Regions from separate parts of the Streptomyces sp. NPDC094032 genome, predicted to be linked through region 1. Evidence: riboswitches for the same ligand, from Rfam matches in the RefSeq annotation. Region 1 holds a riboswitch; each other region holds the start of a gene.
What was found. Region 1 has a riboswitch for cyclic di-AMP ahead of ABTZ54_RS13285 (M23 family metallopeptidase). Riboswitches for the same ligand answer to the same signal wherever they lie in the genome.
Positions count from the first base shown of each region.

Region 1 (2,253 bases):
GTGGTCGTCGGTGACCTCACCGACGTCGACCTCGACAAGGTGCTGGCCGAGACGCTGGGCGCCTGGACGGGCGCCCCGGCCGACCCGCGGCCCATGCCGCCCATCACGGCCGACGACGCCGGCCGGGTGGTCATCGTGGACCGCCCCGGCGCCGTCCAGACGCAGCTGCTCATCGGCCGCGTCGGAGGCGACCGCCACGACCGTGTGTGGCCGGCCCGGGTGCTCGGCACGTACTGCCTCGGCGGCACCCTCACCTCCCGTCTGGACCGCGTCCTGCGCGAGGAGAAGGGCTACACGTACGGCGTGCGCGCCTTCGGCCAGGTGCTGCGCTCCGACGGCGAGGGCAACGGCGCGTCGCTGCTCGCCATCAACGGCTCGGTCGACACCCCCAACACGGGCCCGGCACTTGAGGACCTGTGGAAGGTGCTGCGCACCCTCGCCGCCGACGGTCTGACGGACGCCGAGCGCGATGTGGCCGTGCAGAACCTGGTGGGGGTGGCGCCGCTCAAGTACGAGACGGCCGCCTCCGTCGCGGGCACGCTCGCCGACCAGGTTGAGCAGCACCTCGCGGACGACTACCAGGCGCAGTTGTACGCGCGGCTCGCCGAGACCGGCACGGTGGAGGCGACCGCGGCCGTGGTCAACGCCTTCCCGGTGGACGGGCTCGTCACCGTGCTCGTCGGCGACGCGGCGCAGATCGAGGAGCCGGTGCGGGCCCTCGGCATCGGTGAAGTGACGGTCGTGACCGGCTGATTGAGCCGCTGTCACACCGGTTCGGGGACCCCGGCGACCTGGTTCGTCGGGGTTCTCCCTTTTGTCCGTATTGCTGTGAGGTGTGATCTTCTGCCCTGTGGCATGTCTTACAAAACGGCGTGTCTGTTTGGCGATTGACAGAAGATCGGCCTAGCTTCGATCCGGCTGTTCGTCCGTTGTACGACGTCGCATCCGCGGCAACGGACAGTCATCGCCGAGTCCCCGTAAGGCGCGAGCCTGGGGAGCCGGGGACCCATCGCAGTCCCTGGGGTGAATCGGACGCCTTCGCTCGATGAGCGGAGGGGCCCGTAGGAGACCTTCCTGCTCCGAACCCGTCAGCTAACCCGGTAGGCGAGAGGGAAGGAAAGGATCAGCCACTACATGGCGTTCACCCGTGCCACCGGGAAGCATCGTGGACCGAGCCGTCTGGCGCGCCGCGGAGTGGGAATCGCCGGTGTGGCGACCCTCGCGACGACCGGCGTGATCGGCACCCTGGCCTCCCCGGCGCTCGCCGCCGACACGGAGCCCGCCTCCCCGGAGGACACCGGCCTCACCCAGGTGATCACCGCCGACTCCCTCGCGGACCGGGTCGACGCCCAGGCCGCCGCCCAGGAGAAGGAGGCGGTCGAGACCGCCGCCCGGGAGAAGGCCGCCGCCGAGGCGAAGCGCAAGGCCGAGGCCCGCGCCAAGGAGGTCCGCGCCGAGCGGGAGCGTGCCGCCCGCGAGGCCGAGCGCAAGCGCCTGAACTCCTTCCAGCTCCCCGTCGCCGGCTCGTACGTGAGCACCGGCTACAAGACCGGCGGCTCGCTCTGGTCCTCAGGCCACCACTCCGGCATCGACTTCCACGCCGCCTACGGCACCACGGTCGTCTCCGTCGGCTCCGGCACCGTCGTCGAGGCCGGCTGGGGCGGCGCGTACGGCAACAACATCGTCATCCGGATGAACGACGGCACGTACACCCAGTACGGCCACCTCTCCTCGATCGGCGTCTCCGTCGGCCAGACGGTCACCCCCGGCGACCGGATCGGCATCTCCGGCTCCTCCGGCAACTCGACCGGACCGCACCTCCACTTCGAGGCGCGTACCACCGCCGAGTACGGATCGGACATCAACCCGGTCTCCTACCTCCGCGCTCGCGGGGTCAACGTCTGACGTGTGCATTCCGTGAAGAAGCCCCGGCTCGTTCGAGCCGGGGCTTCTTTTTTGTGTCCGTATGACCGGGTGGCATCGGAAATTCCGGCGACCTGCAATAGAGTCGCCGGACGGGCGTCACCCGACGGTGTTCCGCGCGGATCAAATACGGAGGTCGGACATGCGTGTTCCCGCGCACTCGGTATGCACGGCGATCCGGGACGACATCGTCTCCGGTGTCTTCGAGCGGGGCGCCCGGCTGACGGAGGAACAGCTCGCCCGCCGTTACGGGGTCTCCCGCGTCCCGGTCCGCGAGGCGCTGCGCACCCTGGAGTCCGAGGGCTTCGTGGTCACCCGCCGCCACGCCGG
Region 1 is NZ_JBEOUE010000007.1:183,038-185,290, reverse strand. It holds gene ABTZ54_RS13290 (M16 family metallopeptidase) at 1-753, shown strand, start outside; cyclic di-AMP (ydaO/yuaA leader) riboswitch at 956-1,122, shown strand; gene ABTZ54_RS13285 (M23 family metallopeptidase) at 1,135-1,905, shown strand; gene ABTZ54_RS13280 (GntR family transcriptional regulator) at 2,066-2,253, shown strand, end outside.

Region 2 (2,253 bases), on a different contig from region 1:
GGCCGGGGCCACGGTGCCGGGGCGGGACGTGGTCTGACCCCGGGTCACGCGCGGTTGTCCGCTCGCCCGTCGCAGGGTTCACCGCATCGGGCGATAGATATCCGCATATCTTGGCCGATCGCCACCCAGGGCGGCGCGATCGGTGGCAGTGTGGCGCGCAGCGCAGTCCGGGTCCGTGCCCGGTGGGAAAGGGGCGGTGTCGCCATGGCAGATCACCAGGAAGCAACCGTCACGCTGCCGAGCGATCCCGCCTCGGTGTCGGCCGCCCGGCGGTACGTCGCCGACGTCCTCGGGTCCTGGGGGCTCGGCGACCTCGACGACGCGGACGACATCGCGGAGTCGGTGCGGCTGATCGTCTCGGAGCTGGCGACCAACGCCGTCCAGCACACCTTCGGCCAGTCGCCGACCTTCACGGTCGACGTCCGCCTGGAGCGCGAGGAGCTGTTGCGCATCGGGGTGACCGACAGCCATCCGCGCTGGCCGCAGCGGCTGCCCGCCGCCGTGCAGCAGGACAACGGGCGCGGCCTGGTGATCATCCGCTATCTCGCGGCCGAGGCCGGTGGGCGGCTCTCGGTGACGCCCACGGAGGAGGGCGGCAAGACGGTCTGGATCAGGCTTCCCTGGCCCACGACGCAGGCCGCGTAGCGAGGGCGAGGGCGAGGGCGAGGGGTGTCGGGCGGGAGGAGGGGCCGGCGGCGCCACCGGGCGCTCCTCCCGCACCGTCGTTCAGCGCGTCAGCGCGTCAGCGCATCAGCGGACGCGGCCGTAATAGACCTTCGAGCTCCAGATCTTGTCCAGCTTCACCCATGAGCCGGTCTTCGGCGAGTGCCAGATCCTGTTGTTACCCGCGTAGATTCCGACGTGGTACACCCTTCCGCCGGAATGGAAGAAGACCAGGTCCCCCTTCTGCCGGCCGGCCGCCGAGATGTGCCGGGTCTTGTTGTACTGCTGCTGCGCGGTGCGGGGCAGCGTCTTGCCCGCCTTCTTGTACGAGTAGAGCGTGAGGCCCGAGCAGTCGAAGCGACTTGGCCCCGTGGCTCCGTACCTGTAGGGCGATCCCTTCTTCGAGGCGGCGACGTTCAAGGCCTTGTTGGCGTAGGACGTCGCGGCCTGGGCCTCCGGCGCCGCTCCTGGGGCGAGCAGCGTGCCGCCGACGGCGGCGAGGGTGAGAGCCGAGACGGCTCCGGCCCGGGACAGCAGGGACGGGACATGAATCTGCGCAGTCATGCGCAACCCTTCGTCAGCCGCCTGTGAAGGATGACCTGTCGGGTTCGGGCAGGCGAAGATGCCCGGCCGCGGCTGCGGCTTCACCCCGAGGAACGTCCGCACACTGCGCGAACGTCCCGTACTGCTCGGGTCCTCCACTCCTGCCGATCCACTCCTGTCGACCAGACGTCCGGGACAGCGGCAGGACTCGGCGTCCGCCCGGACCGCCCCGCCGTGGGTGGCGGGGGCTTGTCGTCGTCGAGGATCTTGACCCACAGGCAGGGCGAAATCCGAGCTGAAACGGCGATATGTGAGGCTCCTCACGACTGATCCATACGGGTGGACAGTCGGGTTTCTCGATCTTCGGAGTTTTGGCCGATGAGCCCTCCACCTGCGAGGGAAAGCCCGATTCCGCCAGATGTGTACTTCTGTGGCGCAACTCGTATGAGCTTGATGTCGATGTGTCGACTACGCCGAACGGGGGAGCGATTCTGCGGCCCCCGTGCCCCGGCCGGCCCTCGACACGACACGCGGGAGTGTCAACTCGCGGGCTCCTCGGGGACGGTGACCCGGCCGGCCCGTCGCTCTCCGTCCAACACCCGTAACGCGCGCGCCAATGTGTCGGCGTGGACCTCGCTCTCGCCCCGCATATGCATGAGCGTCAGGGCATCGCGGAGGGCGGCCGCCCGTCCCACCAGCGCCTGGGCGGCGCGGAGCGCCCCATAGGTATGCGTGGATCTGGATGGATTGATCCGCCCCAGGAGGTCGACGACTTCGAGGTAGCTGTCGACGAACTCGCCCTCGGCGCGCGTCAGTGCGGGGAGCGGCGGCGGCTCCGGGACCACGGCGGGCTCACCCCTCCCCGGCGCCGGCGGCGCGGCCGCGGCTGCGCACCACATGGTCCACGATCCCGTACGCGAGGGCGGCCGGGGCGTCCAGGACGGTGGTCCGGTCGGTGTCGGCGGCGGCCTGCTCGCGGCTCCGGCCGGTGTGCTCGGCCAGGAGGCCGACGACCAGCTCCCGCTGGCGCAGCAATTCCCGGGCGTG
Region 2 is NZ_JBEOUE010000015.1:135,714-137,966, reverse strand. It holds gene ABTZ54_RS21910 (8-amino-7-oxononanoate synthase) at 1-37, shown strand, start outside; gene ABTZ54_RS21905 (ATP-binding protein) at 205-645, shown strand; gene ABTZ54_RS21900 (C40 family peptidase) at 751-1,227, opposite strand; cyclic di-AMP (ydaO/yuaA leader) riboswitch at 1,231-1,405, opposite strand; gene ABTZ54_RS21895 (hypothetical protein) at 1,746-2,105, opposite strand; gene ABTZ54_RS21890 (ATP-dependent Clp protease proteolytic subunit) at 2,059-2,253, opposite strand, start outside.
Region 2: it holds a riboswitch for cyclic di-AMP, as region 1 does, so the genes downstream of both, ABTZ54_RS21900 (C40 family peptidase) here and ABTZ54_RS13285 (M23 family metallopeptidase) in region 1, are expected to answer to the same signal.

Region 3 (2,253 bases), on a different contig from region 1:
GCCGTGGTCATCGGCGCCTTCCGCGAGGCGGCCGAGCTGGAGCCGACGCTGGAGGGGGTGGCGCGGCGTCTCGACCGGGCGCTGGACCGGGAGGGCACCCGGCGGGACGGGCCCGACGCCTTCGAGGGGTTCACGACGGCGGTCCTCGCGGAGATCCCGCGCGGCGACGGGCTCGTACGGGTGGTGAACCGGGGGCATCCCGAGCCGCTGCTGCTGTACGGGGACGGCGGGCTCGACCGGTTGGTGCCGAGCGAGGCCGCGCTGCCGCTGGGGATGGCGGAGCTGGCGGCGTGGCCCGACCGGGCCGACGAGACGCCGTACCCGGCGGGTGCGACGCTGCTGCTCTACACGGACGGTCTCTCGGAGGCGCGGGACGCGCGGGGGGTCTTCTACGATCCGGCGGCGCGGCTCGCGGGGCGGCTCTTCCCCGGTCCCGAGGAGCTGTTGGACGCGCTGGTGGCGGATGTGCGCCGGCACACGGGCGGTGGTTCGACCGACGACATGGCGCTCCTTGCGGTGAGCCGCCCGGCGGCTGGGCAGCAGGAGCGGCGGCGGACGATGCCGGTGGTGCCGCCGGGCGGGGCCTCGCCGGAGGGCGGTGACCGGCCGTAGTCGGGGGGTGTCACTCCGATAACAATTGATACAACGTCAGATTCTGGGTGTGACCGGGATCCCGTCTGACTGGGGGTCAAGTCGGGCCATTCCCTGTCAATTCAGCTAATGATCAAGGGGAACGGCTTGGAATCGGGAGGCCGTGTCTATTAACGTTCGATAACGCAGCGCGGTCGTCCCAGCCGTCGCAAGAGACGGCACCGCGCGCGTGCGCCGAATTCCGCAAGGGAACCGGGGAACCACCACTTGGGGTGAATCGGGCCACGCCGCACCCGTGCGGCACACCCGTAGGAGACCTTCCTGCTCCGAACCCGTCAGCTAACCCGGTAGGCGAGAAGGAAGGAAAGGAGAGCGCCTCCGTGGCCTCCAACACCCCCGCTCCCGAAGCCCCCTTCGACTCTTTCGGCGCCTACGGCGCCGCGGGCACGGGCGGGGAGGAATGGAACCCCACCGAGGACTCGCTGCGGGCCCAGAACCGCTCCGGCGGCCGTCACCGGGTCGTCAAGCAGCGCTCCAACTTCGCCCGCTCCTCCACCGTCCTCGGTGTCGGCGTCATCGCCGCCGTCGGCGCGGGCGGCCTGGCCACCGCGCAGGACAAGCCCCCGGTCGCCATAGCCCTGCCGGACCTCGGCCTGCCCAACGCCTCCGAACTGCCCGGCATCGGCGACCTCATCGGCGGCGACGAGAAGGACTCCGGCGCGAGCACCGAGGTCACGAACAACCCGCAGCCGCTCACCGCCCTCACCTACACCACTCCCCAGGACACCGCCTCCGCCGACGCGCCCGCGGGCAGCGAGCGGCAGGCCGACGCCGGCGAGGCGCTGCGCGCCCGCATCCTCCAGCAGGCCGAGCAGCAGCAGGCCGCCGCCGACACCGCGGAGAAGGAGGCGGCGCAGAAGGCCGCCGCCGAGAAGGCCGCGGCGGAGGCCGCGACCAAGGCCGAGGCGGCGGCCAAGGCGGCAGCGGCGGAGAAGGCCGCGGCCGAGGCGAAGGCGAAGGCCGAGGCGGAGGCGGCCGCCAAGGAGGCGGCGGCGAAGGCCGAGGCCGAGCGCCTGGCCAAGCTGGCCGCGAGCTACGCGCTGCCCACCTCCTCGTACACGATCACCTCCACCTACGGCGAGGCCGGCTCGATGTGGTCCTCCGGCTACCACACCGGCCTGGACTTCGCCGCGCCCACCGGCACCCCGGTCAAGGCCGTCCACAGCGGCACCGTGAAGTCGGCCGGCTGGTCCGGCTCGTACGGCTACCGGATCGTCCTGGAGCTGCCGGACGGCACCGAGGTCTGGTACTGCCACCTGTCCTCGATGACCGTCGGCGCGGGCCAGTCCGTCGGCACCGGCGACACCATCGGCCGGGTCGGCGCCACCGGCAACGTCACCGGCCCCCACCTCCACCTGGAGGTCCACACCCCGTCCGGTGGCGGCATCGACCCGGCCGACTGGCTGCGGTCGAAGGGCCTGACCGTCTGAGGTCCGCCGCTCCTCCCGGAGAATCCGCCGCTCCTCCCGGAGAAGCGGAATAGGCACGGCCGTGCGGAGGGTTGATCACCCCATGACTTCTCTCCGCAAGCTGGGCTCCTCCGACCTGCACGTCTTCCCGCTCGCCCTCGGCGGCAACGTCTTCGGCTGGAGCGCCGACGAG
Region 3 is NZ_JBEOUE010000003.1:21,085-23,337, reverse strand. It holds gene ABTZ54_RS06190 (PP2C family protein-serine/threonine phosphatase) at 1-612, shown strand, start outside; cyclic di-AMP (ydaO/yuaA leader) riboswitch at 814-959, shown strand; gene ABTZ54_RS06185 (M23 family metallopeptidase) at 972-2,081, shown strand; gene ABTZ54_RS06180 (aldo/keto reductase) at 2,164-2,253, shown strand, end outside.
Region 3: it holds a riboswitch for cyclic di-AMP, as region 1 does, so the genes downstream of both, ABTZ54_RS06185 (M23 family metallopeptidase) here and ABTZ54_RS13285 (M23 family metallopeptidase) in region 1, are expected to answer to the same signal.